4 regions of the Dyella sp. SYSU CM1112 genome follow, and region 2 is predicted to be linked to each of the others. Evidence: predicted binding sites of a transcription regulator. Region 2 holds the regulator's gene; each other region holds the start of a gene.

Region 1 (4,199 bases), on a different contig from region 2:
CATGGCTGATCGTCGTTCAACATCGCGGCCAATTGGCTGTTGATGAGTTCGCGTTCGGTTTCCAGCTTGTCGGACATCTGCTTGGCCAACTCGATCTGCCCATTGCCAAGCAATTCGAGAAAGGCCTCGCCGTGCTCGCGCAGGCGGGTCGCCGATTCGTGCAGGCCCGTTCCGGAAGGATGATGGCCCTGGCGTGCGGTCAGCCGGTTCAGGCTGCGCTTCAACACCTCGGTATCAAACCAGCGGCGATCGAGTGAGGTGGGTTCCTGCAACGCCAGCTCCATGCTCTGGCGCAAGCCGATCACCGATTCGCGCACCGTGAGGCTCAGGCTCGCCAGATCGTTGCCGCTCTCGCTTTCCAGCCAGCCAAGGCATAGGCGATGGGCAAGCGCCGCGGCGCGGTTGAGCGATTCGCCGTGGCGACGCGTTTCATAAGCACGCCGCTGCAAGGCACCGAGCATGGCCTTCAAGGTGGTGACGCGTACTTGCGAGGCGTCCTGGCTTTCGCGCAAGGAGCGCAAGCGTTGGCCGGTGCCCTGCAGCACATCGGTACCTTGTTGCAGCGAACGTTCGGTATCGGCGACGCCGCCCTGCGCACGCTCCAAACGCTGCAGGCTGAGCTGCACATTGCCATTCATCTGCAGCGAAAATTCGCCGATCGAGCTGGTCACTGTCTCGATTTCCGCCGTCGCTTGCGCGGTTTTTTCCGCCAGCTGCTTCACTTCATCGGCGACCACCGCAAAACCTCGGCCGGCATCGCCGGCACGCGCCGCTTCGATCGCAGCATTCAAGGCCACCAGATTGGTTTGATGAGCGATGTCCTGCACCGTGGTGGTCAGCGCGCGGATCTGCGCCACCTGCTCGGTGAGCAGGCTCTGGTTTTGATTCATCGCCGACAACGCGCTACGCAGCAAACGCAGCTGGCCTTGCAGGTCGCTGACATTCGCCGAGCTCTGTTCGCCGGCCTTGGCCGCTTGATCGATGCCGCTCTGCGCTTGCTGCAGCAGGGTCGACATTCCGGCACTGCCTTCCGTCAACTGTCCGACACTATCGCGGCCTTCGCCGATCGACTGCTCCAGGGCGCATTGCTCGCGGTGCAACGTCTGCGCATGCGTAAGCACCAGGCTTTGCTGCTCCAGCGATTGCAGCGCGACCGCGGCCGGCGCACGCGGCGCCAGGCGCGCGAACAGCGGCGCAAGCAGCGTGGCCGCCACCGGATGTTTGCGACTCAGCCTCGCCAGCTCGGCGTCGTGACCGGCGACTGCGGCTTGGATCAAGGCGGCCAGGTGCTGGCTGCGGATCAGACTCATAGGCAAGACATTTCCATGCTTGGGTCCCCTGACATCGGCGGGGAGCGCTGAAAGTTGAGGAAGCAAGTGATGTGCCACGACAAAAACAAACGGACCAGTGTCCAGCCGTAGCGGGAGAGAGCGACTCTCTCCCCTGCATGCGATAGGGGACGCGGTGAAGCCAAGCCGCAGCAGGCCCACACAGCGCTAGCGTCCTCCCCGTGCATGCAGGAGAGCGATACATCGGCAAGCAGGATGCGACACTCCTCCGCATCCTCTAAAGCCTCTCGCGAGTTCGCCGATAAGCCGGGTATCACTTCCATCCGGGATTCTCATGAGTGGCGTCGCCTTGCTGGACAGCGTGGAAAGCCATACCAGGCTGGCCGGTCACAATCGCGTCGCGATGCTGTTGTTCCGCCTGGGCGACGCGCAGTTGTTTGGCTTGAACGTCTTCAAGGTGCGCGAGGTATTGCGCAAACCGCCGATGGAAAAACTGCCGGGCATGCATGAACTGCTGGCGGGAAGTTTCGATTACCGCGGCAAGACCATTCCGGTGATCGACCTGGCCGCGGCGCTGGGCTATCCGCCGCTGGCGGACGTCGATTCGGCCCATCTGGTGGTGACTGAATTCAGCCGCTCCATGCAGGGTTTTCTGGTGTCGGATTTCCAGCGCATCGTGCACTGCGCCGGCGAAGCGCTCGAAGCGCCATCGCCAACACTGGGTTTTGGTGGTCGCGTCAGTGCGGTCAGCCGGGTCGATGGCCAGCTGATGGCAGTGGTGGACGTCGAGCACGTACTGGCCAGCATCGAAGGCACGGCGGCCGAGATCTCCTTGCGCATCCAGCACGATGCCGAACATCGCGACCTGAGCCCGCGCCGCATCATGGTGGTGGATGATTCGTTGGTCGCACGCCAGCGACTGGTCAGTTTGTTCAAGCAGATGGATATCGACTGTGTGATCGCACAGGACGGACGCGAAGCATTGGAACGGCTGACCCAGATGGCCGAGGATGAGAATGAAAACGTGATGCTGGTGATCTCCGACATCGAAATGCCGCGCCTGGATGGCTATGCCTTGACGCGCGCCATTCGCGAGACGCCGGCATTGCGTCGGCTCAAAGTCGTGCTGCACAGCTCGTTGAGTGGCGTATTCAATGAAACCCTGGTGCGCGATGTCGGCGCGGATCGGTTCATTGCGAAGTTCCAGCCCGATTTATTGGCGAAGACGGTGCTCGATCTGATGGACCCGTCAACAAATTGACGGCGCCAGCGCTAGAGCGCTGATGTCGGGATTCCGTCCCAGCGCGCCGGTATAACGTCACCGCATGCATGCGAGCCTCGCGTGCATGCGGCACAAGCGGCCACGCCACGCGGGTTTGGCCGCTTTGTCAAGGCGTGGCATGCAACTTGCTCCGACCCCTGCAAGCAGTGATCGCTGCGGGGAATCCGTCATGAGCAACACTCTCGACAACGTATTCGGTTTGAGCAGCCAGGCCTTGGAGGTCTGGCAGCGCCGTTCCGAAGTCATCGCATCCAATATCGCCAACGCCGATACCCCGAATTACCAGGCACGCGATGTCGATTTTCGCCAAGTGCTGCAACAAGCCAGCGGCGGCGATTCGCAAACGCTCGAGTTGAGCACGCCCTCGCCGGGGCAGATCAATCCGACCACCCAGTCTGCGGACACGTTGAAATATCGCGTGCCGTTGCAACCGAGCATGGACGGCAACACGGTCGACACGCAGGTCGAGCAGTCCGCGTTCGCCAGCAACATGGTGCATTACCAGGCCAGCCTCAGCTTTATCAACAGCACCATCCAGCAGCTGCGCCTGGCTATCAATGGTGGAGGGCAAAGCTGATGTCGCTGATGAAGATCTTCGATACCGCCGGTTCCGGCATGTCCGCCGAATCGCTGCGGCTCAACACGGTCGCCAGCAATCTCGCCAACGCCGACAGTGTCAGCAGCAGCGCGGCATCCGCCTACAAAGCGAAAGAGCTGCTGTTCGCGCCGGTACTGGAGTCGCAGTCGGGCTTCGGTCCACAAAGCACCGACGAGACCAACACCGGTGTACGCATGGCTGGCGTGACAGAAAGCCAGCAGCCGGTCGAATCGCATTACGAACCCGGCAATCCGATGGCAGATGCCAACGGCTATGTCTATGGCAGCAACGTCAATCCCATCGATGAACTGGTCAACATGATTTCCGCGTCCCGTTCTTACCAGAACAACGTGGAAGTGATGAACACCACCAAGCAATTGATGATCAAGACCATCGATCTCGGCAGCTAACCGGAGCCGCACCATGTCCGCCGTCAATGGCAGCACCAACAACTATTCCGCCTCCGGTCTCAGCCTCACCGGCAGCACGGTGACCAGTACGCCGACCGGTTCGATCATGACGCAGTCGGATTTCCTGCAGCTGCTCACCACCCAGCTCACCGCGCAGGATCCGACCCAGCCGATGGACAGCTCGCAGATGGCCTCCGAGATGGCGCAGTTCGCGCAGCTCGGCGCGCTGCAGGACATCGACACCAACGTACAGAGCTTGGGCAGCAACATCGGCGCCGGCATGCAGACATCGCAGGTGCTCGGTTCGGCAAGCCTGGTTGGCCGTCAGGTCTTGGTGCCGTCGACCACGCTCACTTACAGCGGCAGCTCGGTGGGCGGCGGTGTGAATGTCAGTAACGCCGGCGACGTGGTCGTCACCATCAAGGACAGCAACGGCAACACCGTCAACACCATCGATCTCGGCACGCAGCAGCCGGGGTTATCCCCATTCACCTGGAACGGTACGGACAGCAGCGGCAAAGCCGTCGCCAACGGCACCTACACGATTTCAGCAAACAACGGCGGCAATACGGCCGCGCTTTCAACTTACGTAGCCGGTTCGGTGACCGGTGTCGGCTACG
Region 2 (4,199 bases):
CCCGGCCAGGATGACCCAGGGCCAGAGCGTAATGAACGGCGTTGGCATGCGCGCCAACCTCAACGATAACCACTTGGAGCTGCTCCATGACGTGCACGGCATCCTGTATCCGCGCCAGAAAAATGCTACGACTCAGCCTGCTGGTCACGGGGCTGCTGCTCCTGCAACCGGCGCTGGCAAGGCAGGATGACCGCAACCAGCCCATCCATGTGGTACATGCCGACAGTATGGACGGCTACAACGAGCCGAACTCCGTCAGCACCTTTACGGGCAATGTGCTCATTACCCAGGGCACGATGAAGCTGACTGGCCAAGTCGCAAAAATCTATACGGCCAAGGAAGACACCTCGGTCGACCACATCATCGTGACTGGCACGCCGAAAAAGCAGCCGCATATCGAACAGATCGATGACAACGGCAATCTGATGACGGGCGATGCCGACCAGCTCTATTACGACAACGTCAACGGGATCGCGATCCTCACCGGTCACGCCGTCGTGCATCAGCAAAACAAGGGCGAAACGCATGGCGCCAAGCTCACCTACAACACACAAACCGGCTATATGGTCGGGGAGAGCGGCAATGCCGGCCCCGTCACCATGACTTTCCTGCCGAAACAGAAGCCATTGCCGCCGCCCAAGCACGGCGCCTCAACCAGCCAACCTGCGACGTCCTCGCCATCGAAGCCGGCAGGTAATTCCGCACCGGCCACCAAGCCGTCGTCCTCATCCAGTTCCAGCACGCCGGCCTCCGCGAGCAGCGCGCCGAGCAAGGGATAACCATTACACATGCTTTCCGCAGAAGGCCTGCAAAAGAGTTTCCGCGCACGACAGGTGGTGCGCGATTTCGCATTTTCGATCCGCCAAGGCGAGGTTGTAGGTCTACTTGGCCCCAATGGCGCAGGGAAAACCACCTGCTTTTACATGATCGTCGGCCTGATCGAGGCTGATGGGGGTGCCATCAAGCTCGATAAACAAGACATCACCGGATTGCCCATGCATGCCCGCGCCAAGCTTGGCATCGGCTACCTTCCGCAGGAGGCATCCGTGTTTCGTCGGCTCAGCGTCGCCGACAACATCATGGCGGTGCTGGAATTGCGTGAGGGTCTGGATCAGCGCAAGCGCGATGCAGAGCTGGAAAGCCTGCTGGACGAGCTGAAGATTTCCCACATCGCCAGCCAGAAGGGCATCAGCTTGTCCGGCGGTGAACGTCGTCGCGTGGAAATCGCCCGCGCACTGGCCGCACAACCACGCTACATGCTTCTGGACGAACCGTTCGCCGGCGTGGACCCGATCTCCGTCGGCGAGATCCAGCGCATCGTGCGCCACCTCAAGGAACGTGGCATCGGCGTGCTGATCACCGATCACAATGTGCGTGAAACGCTCGGCATCTGCGACCGCGCCTATATCATGAACGAAGGGGAAGTCCTTTCGCGCGGCACGCCGGCGCATATCCTGGCTGACGAAAAAGTGCGCGAGGTCTATTTGGGCCGGGAATTCCGCCTGTAATGCCCTGAAGCCTGCCCGACAGCTCCGCCATCCACATGGGAGCACTCGGACCACAGTAGCGCAAGGCGGATAAAGTCCATGCGCAACCACATGACACCATGGGTCCACGGGCAAACAAGCCGCGCCATCAGCAAGCGCCGGACAGGTTACGCGCAGATGTCGGACAGGCTTTTAACGTTACGCCAAGGCAGGCTACTGTTGCGCTGATTCACATCCCTGTGCGCAGCAAACCCTGAAGCCCTTCGCAGCTATGGCCGACGCATCAGCGAAGGGTTAGGATGAAGCCATCTTGACCCCTTTGGCAGGCATGAAACCAGGGCTTCAATTCCGTCTCAATCAACAGCTGGCTCTCACGCCTCAATTGCAGCAAGCCATTCGTCTGTTGCAGTTGTCGCAATTGGAGCTGGCTGCAGAGTTGCGTCAACTTGCCGAGAGCAACCCGCTGCTCGAGTTTGCCGAAGATGCGGGCACGGAACAGGACGAAACTGAAAACGATGACGAATTCGAAAACGAATTCGATGCATCCGTTTCGGCAAGCAGCACTTCCGCATCCGGCAGCGACAGCAATGATGAAGCGCCCGAGTGGACCGAAGCTGAAATCAGTTCCGATGAGCCGATAGATTTTTCTTCCAGCAATGGCAGTGGCAGTAGCAGCAGCGCAAACCACCGCGACGATGAAGGCATGGAGCCGCAAAGCGCCGCACCGGAATCGCTGCAAGAACATCTGATGTGGCAGCTCAACCTGACACCCATGGAGCCGCGCGCCAAGGCCATCGCTACCGTACTCATCGACGCGTTGAATACTGATGGATACTTGGCTGAAGGCGTGGAGGCAGTATTGGCCGCCCTGTCACCGCATCTGAAGGCCACGCCCGACGAGGTTGAAACAGTACGCCGGCAGTTGCAGCGTTTTGATCCCGCTGGCGTAGGCAGCATTGACCTGCCCGATTGCCTGCGCGCGCAGCTCGAACAGTTCGATGCGAGTACGCCTTATCGCGACCTGGCACTGCGCATCGTGGAAAGCGAGCTGGAGCTGCTGGCGCGCAACGACATGGCCAAGCTCGCCCGTCGCCTCCATGTAAGTGAAGAAGATGTTACCGGTGCAGCGATACTGATCCGCAGCCTCGATCCGCGGCCTGGTGCGGCCCTCGACACCACACCCGTTGAATACGTGGCACCGGATGTCTACGCGCGCAAGGATGGCACGCGCTGGCGCGTTTTCCTGAACCCGGATAGCCAACCCAAGCTCAGCCTCAACCAGCATTACTGCAATCTGATTGCACAAGCACGCAGTGATGATGCAAGCTGGATGCGCGGACAATTGCAAGAGGCGCGCTGGCTCATTAAAAGTTTGGAGTCGCGTGCCGAAACACTATTGAAAGTCGCCGAAGCGATCGTACGGCGACAGAGCGCTTTTCTGGATTACGGTCCGGAAGCGATGCAGCCACTGGTGCTGCGCGAAGTTGCTGAGGAGGTAGGTATGCACGAATCAACGATTTCACGTGTAACCACTCGCAAGTACATCCACACACCACGCGGCACTTACGAACTGAAGTATTTCTTTTCCAGTGGCGTTTCCACCGAAGACGGTGGAAGCGCCTCTGCTACCGCCATCCAGGCCATGCTTCGCAAGCTGGTGGATGGCGAAGATCCCCGCAAGCCGCTGTCCGATCAGGCCCTCGCCGAGGAACTCCGCAACAAGGGCATTCAGGTAGCCCGACGCACTGTTGCGAAATATCGAGAGATTCTGCGCATTCCCAGTTCGAGCGAGCGTCAGCGCAATAGCTGAATCTGTACGCCGAAAATCTCTGCGGGAACTTGCAGCTTGACGGAGCAATCCCATATTCAACAACAAGGTCTAGCTTCACGATGCAACGATCGTTTCACGGCGATCCGCGCATCGATCAACGCCGCCGCTGGCGGCCAGCTCTTGAAGGAGGCGCACCATGCAATTCCAACTCAGTGGTCAAAAGATCGATGTCACCCCAGCTCTTCGCAGTCACGTCACTGCCAAGCTCGATCGATTGACTCGCCTCGACGACCGTATTGTCAGCCTTAACGTCGTGCTCTCGGTCGACAAGCTTCAGCAATGTGCCGAGGGAACCATCAACGTAGCCGGTAATACGCTGCACGCCGAGGCCACCGAGAACGATATGTACGCCTCCATCGACGTCATGTTCGACAAACTCGTCAACCAGCTCCGCCGCTATCGCGAAAAACTGTGTGACAAACACCAGCGCGAAGTGCGCGAAATTCGCCAATACGGCTGAGCATCATTCGATATGGCCTCTCTCCTTCGCGGGAGAGGGGCCAAGCTCGGCCCAAGCCAGAATGCCCCTTCGAATCCCCCTTTCTTCAGCCGAGAGGGAGCCAGAAACGCAAAACTGGCACAATGTTCCTGCCGCCGCCCCCAGTAAGGCAGCCCCGCGGCAAAAGGAACATCCTTGGAACGGCTTACCGCACGACAACTCTTCGACGATATTCATGAGCGCATGGCGCTGCGATGGGTCGCCGGCATGCGTGGTGAAACGCGCCTGCTGGAATACGGCTCGACGCGAGCCAGACGCCCTTCGCTCGTGGGTTATCTCAACGTCATTTATCCCAACAAGATCCAAATTGTCGGTACTGAAGAACTGAGCTACCTTGACGGTCTGGATTCCCGTCAGCGATGGGAAGTGATCCACAAGGCGG
Region 3 (4,199 bases), on a different contig from region 2:
TAAGAAGCTGTCCGATGCGTTTCGAGTAAATCAGCGTGATCGCCAGAATGGCACCGGCCTGGATGCCGACATTGAAAAGGTCGGAGCGGCTACCAAGCCCGACATCCTCGGCGATCAGCAAATGTCCGGTACTGGAAATGGGCAGGAACTCGGTCATGCCTTCGATAATGCCGAGCAAGATCACGTTGACGAGGTCGTGCACGCAGAAAGCTCCTGGCGAGAGTGCAGAGGCGCGTGGCCGGCACCAAAACCGTATAGCCTAAGGCTAGTTCTATCTCGCTGGATGGGTGGGCGACGCCGCTGCTTCCGACATGTCGCGACAGGATGATGACGAACAGACCGACCCCCATCGAACAGCACCTGAGTGATCTTGCCAAACTGCGCCGGGTACGCGACCGGATCGACCGGGAGTATGCGCAGCCGCTGGATGTGGAAGCGCTGGCCGGTGGTGCAGGGATGTCGGCCGGTCATCTGAGCCGCCAGTTCAAGCTCGCCTATGGCGAATCCCCGTATGCGTATCTGATGACACGACGCATCGAGCGCGCGATGGCCCTGTTGCGCCGTGGCGATCTCAGCGTCACCGAGGTCTGCTTCGAGGTCGGTTGCGCCTCGCTGGGTACGTTCAGTACGCGCTTCGCCGAACTGACAGGCATGCCACCCAGCGCGTATCGGCGCCAGGAAGCGCATGCGACCGAGGGAATTCCCTCCTGCGTGGCGAAGCAGGTTTCCCGGCCGATCAGGAATCGAGAAGCGCGAATCCCGGAGCCGTCAGTAGAGTGATCGCACTTTCACTTGGACTGACGCCATGGATATCACCATTCACTCGACCTTCCTCCCGCAGACCGATCCAGAGGCATCGCTGGCCTTCTATCGCGACACCTTGGGTTTCGAGGTCCGTAATGACGTCGCCTATGGCGGCATGCGCTGGATCACCGTTGGGCCTGTCAATCAGCCCGGTACCTCCATCGTGCTGACGCCGCCGGCGATCACCCCCGGCCTCACCGAGGACGAGCGCCGCACCATCACCGAGATGATGGCCAAGGGCACCTATGCCATGGTCATCCTGGCCACCAAAGATCTCGACAGCACTTTCGAGCGCATCCAGGCCACTGGCGCCGAAGTCATCCAGGAACCCACGGCGCAGCCCTATGGCGTGCGCGACTGCGCCTTCCGCGATCCCGCCGGCAATCACGTCCGCATCAACGAAGTGCGCTGAGCACTGTCCGTGCCGATATGGCCGTAGCTGAAAAGCCACGGCCAGTCGGCGACCGTGCGGGTGTGGGAACGAAGATTCTATACGCACCACATAAGTGCAAAATGAGCCTTCATATGGTGCAAAAGGGATTCGCGCCAACCGCCCATTTTTATGCAATCATTTGAAGTTCCGGGCGTTTTGCAGTTGGTACGGTGCTTGCCTACAAGCACGCGCGATCCCCTTTCACGAATCATCGAGGTTTTACATGTCCGCCAAGAAAGTGCTCGACCTGATCCAGGACAAAGAGGTCGAGTTCGTCGACCTGCGTTTCGCCGACATGCTCGGCAAGCACCATCACGTCACCTTCCCGGCTCACGCTATCGATGAGTCCACCTTCGAAGACGGCAAGATGTTCGATGGTTCCTCGATCTCGGGCTGGAAGGGCATCAACGAGTCGGACATGGTGCTCATGCCCGACCCGGACACGGCTTACCTCGATCCGTTCAGCGCGCACACTCAGCTGGTCCTGCATTGCGACGTGCTGGAGCCCAGCACCATGCAGGCCTACGGCCGCGATCCGCGCTCCATCGCCAAGCGCGCCGAGGCTTACTTGAAGTCCACCGGCGTGGCCGATACCGCCTTTTTCGGCCCGGAACCGGAATTCTTCATCTTCGATTCCGTGCGCTGGCAGAACGACATGGGCCGCGTGTTCTATGAAATCGAATCGCAGGAAGCCGCGTGGAGTTCGCGCTTCAAATACGACGAAGGCAACAGTGGCCATCGTCCGGGCGTGAAGGGCGGCTATTTCCCGGTCAGCCCGGTCGATTCGCTGGGTGACCTGCGCGCCGACATGTGCAAAGTGCTGGAGTCGTTGGGCCAGGTGGTAGAAGTGCATCACCACGAAGTGGCCAACGCCGGCCAGTGCGAGATCGGCGTGAAGTTCAACACGCTGGTGACCAAGGCCGATGAGCTGATGACGCTGAAGTACGTCATCAAGAACGTCGCACACCAGAACGGCAAGACCGTCACCTTCATGCCCAAGCCGATCGTCGGCGACAACGGCAGCGGCATGCACGTGCATCAGTCGCTCAGCAAGGACGGCAAGAACCTGTTCTCCGGCGATCTCTACGGCGGCCTGTCGCAGACCGCGCTGTGGTACATCGGCGGCATCTTCAAGCACGCCAAGGCGATCAACGCGTTCGCCAACTCCACCACCAACAGCTACAAGCGTCTGGTGCCCGGCTTCGAGGCGCCGGTAATGCTGGCCTACTCCGCGCGCAACCGCTCGGCGAGCTGCCGCATTCCGTTCGTGTCGAACCCGAAGGGTCGCCGCATCGAAGTGCGCTTCCCCGATCCGATGCAGTCGGGCTACCTCACCTTCACTGCGCTGATGATGGCCGGTCTCGATGGCATCCTGAACAAGATCGACCCGGGTGCGCCGGCCGACAAGGATCTCTACGATCTGCCGCCGGAAGAAGAGAAGAACATCCCGCAGGTGTGCTCCAGCCTCGATGCCGCGCTGGAAGCGCTCGACAAGGACCGCGACTTCCTCAAGGCCGGCGGCGTGTTCACCGACGACTTCATCGACGCCTACATCGAACTGAAGATGCAGGAAGTGACCCGTTATCGCGCCAGCACGCATCCGCTGGAATTCCAGATGTACTACGCGATCTGATCGCGTCGCGATAAGGGGACGAACGACGGGCGCTTCGGCGCCCGTTGTTGTTCGCGAGTCCTGTGCGCGCCGGCGCAGATTTTGCTCGGCCGCGCAGCCTGCCATCTTTTTGTCATCCGGGGCGCTTACGGTTCCGGCATGACTTACGCACTCGACGCTTGCGGGCGCTACGCTGCCTGTCTCGACAGCATGGTCGCTGTCCATCTCCTCGGCGCAGAAAAAGCATGACGATCACGCGGCGTGACTTCCTGCTGGGAGCGGGTGGACTTGTCAGCGGACTGGCCTTCGTGGATGCGTGGCACCTGGCGCGCGCATCGACCATGCCCATGTCCATGCGAGCCCATGCGCCGACACTGGCCGCACCCAAGGTGCCGCTGATCAATCCTACGTCCCTGGCGCGTTTCGTCGATCCGCTGCCGATTCCGCCAGTGGCGCGGGCAACCGAACGCGCCGATCCGCTGCATGCAGGCCACAAGCTGCCTTGCTACACGATGGCGATGCGAGCCTGCAAGGTGCGTCTGCACCGCGATATTCCACTTACGCCTCTTTGGGGTTATGACGGCACGTTTCCCGGCCCCACGCTCGTAGTCCGGCGCAACGAGCCGGTGCTGGTCGAGTGGGTCAACGCGTTGCCGTCGAAGCATTTCCTGCCGATCGATCACACCATCCACGGTGCCGAACGCGACAAACCCGAAGTGCGCGCCGTGACGCATGTGCATGGCGCGCGTGCGCCGGCGAATTCGGATGGTTTTCCCGACGACTGGTATACGCCCGGCCATTCCGCCTTGTACCGCTATCCCAACGGGCAGGATGCGGCGACCTTGTGGTATCACGATCACGCGATGGGCATCACCCGGCTCAACATCTATGCCGGCTTGTTCGGTGCGTACATCGTGCGGGATGAACAAGAGCAGGCACTCGACCTTCCCTCCGGCCACTACGACATTCCGCTGATGCTGTGCGATCGCCTCGTCGCGCAGGATGGCCAGCTCTACTATCCGGTGTCGAACGACCCTTCCGCACCATGGGTCATGCAATGCGCCGGCAATCTCGTCTTGTGCAACGGCAAGATCTATCCCTATTTCGACGTCGAGCCGCGACGCTATCGTTTCCGCTTCATCAACGTCGCCAACACCCGCTTCTTTGATCTCTCGCTGACGCACGATCACGCCTTTCACCAGGTAGCCAGCGACCAGGGATTGCTGCCGGCCCCGCTACAGCGCCCGCACATCCAGCTTTATCCCGCCGAGCGCGCCGACGTGGTGATCGATTTTTCCGCGTTCGCCGGCAAATCCCTGCAGTTGCGGCATGAAGCCGAAGGCATCCTGG
Region 4 (4,199 bases), on a different contig from region 2:
TCAGCTTGCGCACCCGTTCGGCAGGGCTGATGACATCCGTCAGGCGGATGCCGAATTTCTCGTTGATCACCACCACTTCGCCGTGCGCCACCAGGGTGCCATTGACGAACACGTCCAGCGGCTCGCCGGCGGCGCGATCGAGCTCGACCACCGAACCCTGATTGAGCTGCAGCAAGTTGCGGATGCTGATGCGAGTGCGCCCTACTTCCATCGCCAGCGTGACCGGGACATCGAGAATCATGTCCAGGCTGACGTCGGCACGCTCGCCATTGCCCTCGTTCAAGGTATCGAACTGAAGGGGATGCTCGCCGTTGTTGAGCGCGCCAAAGGCACCGTTCGCAGTATCAGTACTCTGATTCATAGCAGTTTGTCTTGAGTAAATTCGAGTGTGGGGAGCGGTGCGCGACGCCCGGCCGCGACCTTGTAGCGAACGGCATAGCGGCCGCTGGACTGACCGTAATGCCCGCGGAAAATCGGTACGTCTTCGGCAAACACCGTCGTTGCGTCCGGCAGGCTGACTGGAATCACGTCACCGATACGCAGACTCAGGAACTCGCCGATATTGATCTGCGTTTCCAGCAACAGCGAGCTGAGCTCCACTTCGGCGTCCATCACTTCGTCATGCAGGCATTGGATCCAGCGCTCGTCGCGCTCGCCCATGCGGTCGCTCTGCACGCCGGCATCGAGCATGGTGCGGATCGGCTCCACCATCGAATAAGGCAAGGTGAGATGGACCTCACCGCCGCCGCCGTCCAGTTCGACGTGAAAGCGCGACACCACCACGGTTTCGGTCGGACTGACGATATTGGCGAACTGCGGATTGATTTCGGAGTTGAGGAATTCGAATTGCACCTTCATCACCGGTGCCCACGCTTCGACCATCGACCCAAACACTTCGTTGAGCAGGATCTGGATCACGCGGTTTTCCGTAGGCGTGAAATCGCGTCCCTCGATGCGCGCGTGATAGCGGCCGTCGCCGCCAAAGAAATTATCGATGACGGTGAACACGAGACGCGGCTCCATCACCGCGAGCGCCGTGCCGCGCAGCGGCTTGAGCCTGACCAGGTTGAGGTTGCTCGGCACCGCCAGTCCGTGCACGTATTCGCTGAACTTCATCATCTTCACGCCCAGCACCGAGACCTCGCAGGTCTTGCGCAGCACGCCGAACAGTGCGGTACGGAAGAAACGCGCGAAGCGATCGTTGATCATTTCCAGCGTAGGCAGGCGTCCGCGCACGATGCGGTCCTGCTGGGTGAAGTCGAAGTCCATCACCGTGCCCGGCGGCGGCGGTACGTCGCTTTCGGTTTCGATCTTGCCGTCATCGACGCCGTTGAGCAGGGCGTCGATTTCTTCCTGGGAAAGCAGATCGCTCATCGCCGGTTTCTCACTGCATCACGAAGCTGGTGAAGTACAAGGCATCCACATCCGGCTTGCCGGTCTTGGCGGCCACGATCTTGCGCACCGCATCCAGCGCCTCTGTCTGCAGTTTTTTCTTGCCTGCGATATCGCTGAGTCCGGCATAGGTCTGGCTGCTGAATAGCATCACCAGCGCATTGCGAATGACCGGGTCGTTGTCTTTCATCACCTGCACCGCGGCCGGATCGTGCGTCATCACCGTCACGCCGACCTGCAGATAGCGGGTAGCGTCCTGATCCTGGAAATTCACCACGAAGGCCGGCTCCAGCGGCAAGAACAGATCCGGCGCCTTCGGCACTTCTGCCGCGACGGCACCGTTGCCTTTCCCTCCGTGCAGGTGGCCGAGCACATAGGCGCCACCGCCAAGCAGGCCCAGCAGAACCACTCCCGCAATCATCATGCGCCCTCCGCGTTTCTTGCCTGCGGCGGCGGATGCATCTCCTTCAAGCTTGTCGGCGTTAGCCATGAACGACCTCGATCCCTTTGCAATGACATGGCGCCCCGCTCGCGCGGAGCAGGCTTCTGAAGAAGTTTTAGCAAGCGGCGTGCCATGCTCTTGAATCGCATAACAGCGCGCTTTTGCAACGCAAAAAGAACAGCGGCGGCGTTTTCTTGACGCGCGACGGAAGACAGACAGATGGCGTGCGCGGTGATTCCGTCATGCGGCGCATGCATGCGCCAAAAAAAACGCCCCGCCTGCTGGGCTTGGCAGGCGGAGCGAGGAGACACGTTGAAAGCGAGGAATTATCGTGCGAAAGGATTACGCAAATGCGTCGACCAGGCCCACGGCGACTTGCCGTATGACGGACGCCACCGGCGTATCTGCACCGGCTTCGGCATGACTGTTTGAGGAACCGGCTTGCCCTTGTTGCTGGTGCGGGGCGCCAAACTGTTGTTGCGCCTGCTGCCCTACCGTCGCCTGGCCGAGCGACAAGCCTTGCCCACCGAGCATCTGGTGAAGCTGGCCGAGGCCTTGCTGCACAGCGGCGGCGGTATCCGGATGCTGCGCCATGAACGCCACGTCGACGCGGCCATGTTGAACACTGATCTTGACGTCGAGCGGACCGAGATTCTGCGGATTCAGGCGTATCTGCGCTTGCTTCACATCCTGGCCGCTGAGCCAGGTGACTTGCTGGCCCAGCTCCTTGGCGAAACCGGAGGAACCCACCGGTGCATTGAGTGTGAGGCTGTGTCCTGCCACCGGTGCGGACGGCGTCGGCGTGGCCGTGGCAACGATATTCCCCAGCGCCGCTACATCCGAGGGATTTGACACGGTGCTGCCAGCCGTCGGTGCCGCCAAGGCCGATATCCCCGCATGGCCGGCGGTCACCGCGCCACTAAGCGCCTGCGCAGCGTCTGTGCCGCCTTGGACCTGGGATGAACCATCAGCAGTTGCAGCCGCGCCACTGGTGTCGCTGGCGTCAAAAGCACCGCCATCCGCATCGGCGAACGATTTCTGTATACCGCCGGTCGAGCTACCGCCTACTCCGCCGATAGCAGCCGTACTGCCGGTGGCCGACCCTCCCGCCGACTTGGTATCGCCTTGCTTGCCGGAAGCGCCGGTTGCAGCAACCAGCTGTGGCAACGGTGTCACGGCGATAGGCAAGACGGTGGGTTGCGGCGCGGGAACTGTCTGCTTGGTAGCGCTCGGGGTCGTGGTCTTGGTAGACGCCGTACCTGGACTCGACGTCGAGCTGTCTTTGCCGGCATCGGCGGCATGATCGATGAGGTTCAACACGGCGCTTGCCAAATTGCCGACAGCGGGGGCGTCAGCGGCGGCATCGTCACTGCTTGATGCATCCTGCGAATCAGTCGAGCCGCTTGCCGCAGCATGAGCCGTGGCGGAGTTCGATGGACTGGCGGATGAGGAACCGCGCTGCTGCGGGTTGCCCTGACCGGCATCGCTCTGCGACGCGGACGTTTGCGTGTCATCCGTCGACGCCGATTGCTGTTGCTGCGCGTCCTGCAGATGACTATTGAAACTGGTATGGCTTTGCTGGCTCTGCGTATTTGCCGGCCTTGGCGCATTGGCCTGCACCGGATTGGCGATCGGGACGGCGGGCAATGGCGTGGCGCTCATATGCAGGTTCTCTTCGAAGCAATGGCATCAAAACCGACGGGATCGGCGTCAAACCTCCATCGCGCAGGTATCACCCCTCCCCCACTGCACGCAGGGGAGGGGGCATTCTTGGCGCTTCCAGCTTCTGTCGAGGTCCAACACCAGTCAGAAAAATCGATGCAATAAGTGGGCCAGTACCGGCCAATCCTGGCCGTGAAAGAAAAGGCGCCAGCCTGCAATCCGCTCACGGCAAACCGACCTTGCGGCGGCGATGCTGCATGCGCTCATCCACTTCAGCCTGCTCAAGCCTTTGTTCGCGCTGGCGTTCCTGCGTACGCAAGCGCTCGACCACCGTACCGAGTGCATGCTCGCGCGCGTGCGCCTGCAGCCAGCGCTCCCGCGCAGCGTCGACCAGGCGCTGCAAGCGTTCGATCAGGCGGGTTTGCTGGACGATGGCCTGATCGATGCGCTCGACGAATTGTTGACGGTTGAGCAGCGCGCTCACCGTCAGGCCACCGTCGCCCAGGCGGTAATCGCGGCGATAGCGTTTCAGTTCTTCCAACTGCTGCTCGGCGTGGGTCACTTTCTGCTGGGATTCGGCGAGGCGTTGCAAGGCGTCTTTCTGGCGCTGCTGCGCCTGGTCCACGGCAGGTTGCAAGCGATCCGAACGCGAACTCATGCGGCGATCTCCGCGGTGAGCGAATGCAACCGTTCCTGCGCCGCG

What was found. The regulator sigma-54, encoded in region 2, starts transcription at its own class of promoters, with help from an activator protein. The targets are predictions, from matches to a motif close to TGGCACGNGCNTTGC.
Region 1: flgB (flagellar basal body rod protein FlgB) is a predicted target of sigma-54. The motif match lies at 2,686-2,700, and genes of this name have one in related genera.
Region 3: glnA (type I glutamate--ammonia ligase) is a predicted target of sigma-54. The motif match lies at 1,401-1,415, and genes of this name have one in related genera.
Region 4: AC4HNJ_RS07225 (flagellar basal body-associated FliL family protein) is a predicted target of sigma-54. The motif match lies at 1,953-1,967, and genes of this name have one in related genera.

Annotation. Positions count from the first base shown of each region.
Region 1 covers NZ_JBZEGI010000003.1:374,000-378,198, reverse strand. The annotation lists gene AC4HNJ_RS07385 (methyl-accepting chemotaxis protein) at 1-1,310, opposite strand, end outside; gene flgA (flagellar basal body P-ring formation chaperone FlgA) at 1-3, opposite strand, end outside; gene AC4HNJ_RS07380 (chemotaxis protein) at 1,624-2,550, shown strand; gene flgB (flagellar basal body rod protein FlgB) at 2,741-3,148, shown strand; gene flgC (flagellar basal body rod protein FlgC) at 3,148-3,579, shown strand; gene AC4HNJ_RS07365 (flagellar hook assembly protein FlgD) at 3,593-4,199, shown strand, end outside.
Region 2 covers NZ_JBZEGI010000001.1:12,060-16,258, reverse strand. The annotation lists gene lptC (LPS export ABC transporter periplasmic protein LptC) at 1-190, shown strand, start outside; gene lptA (lipopolysaccharide transport periplasmic protein LptA) at 123-779, shown strand; gene lptB (LPS export ABC transporter ATP-binding protein) at 789-1,508, shown strand; gene AC4HNJ_RS00070 (RNA polymerase factor sigma-54) at 1,816-3,297, shown strand; gene hpf (ribosome hibernation-promoting factor, HPF/YfiA family) at 3,455-3,778, shown strand; gene hprK (HPr(Ser) kinase/phosphatase) at 3,953-4,199, shown strand, end outside.
Region 3 covers NZ_JBZEGI010000005.1:125,013-129,211, forward strand. The annotation lists gene AC4HNJ_RS09480 (undecaprenyl-diphosphate phosphatase) at 1-202, opposite strand, end outside; gene AC4HNJ_RS09485 (helix-turn-helix transcriptional regulator) at 328-780, shown strand; gene AC4HNJ_RS09490 (VOC family protein) at 806-1,216, shown strand; gene glnA (type I glutamate--ammonia ligase) at 1,461-2,870, shown strand; gene AC4HNJ_RS09500 (multicopper oxidase family protein) at 3,095-4,199, shown strand, end outside.
Region 4 covers NZ_JBZEGI010000003.1:339,689-343,887, forward strand. The annotation lists gene fliN (flagellar motor switch protein FliN) at 1-361, opposite strand, end outside; gene fliM (flagellar motor switch protein FliM) at 358-1,374, opposite strand; gene AC4HNJ_RS07225 (flagellar basal body-associated FliL family protein) at 1,385-1,882, opposite strand; gene AC4HNJ_RS07230 (flagellar hook-length control protein FliK) at 2,177-3,496, opposite strand; gene fliJ (flagellar export protein FliJ) at 3,720-4,154, opposite strand; gene fliI (flagellar protein export ATPase FliI) at 4,151-4,199, opposite strand, start outside.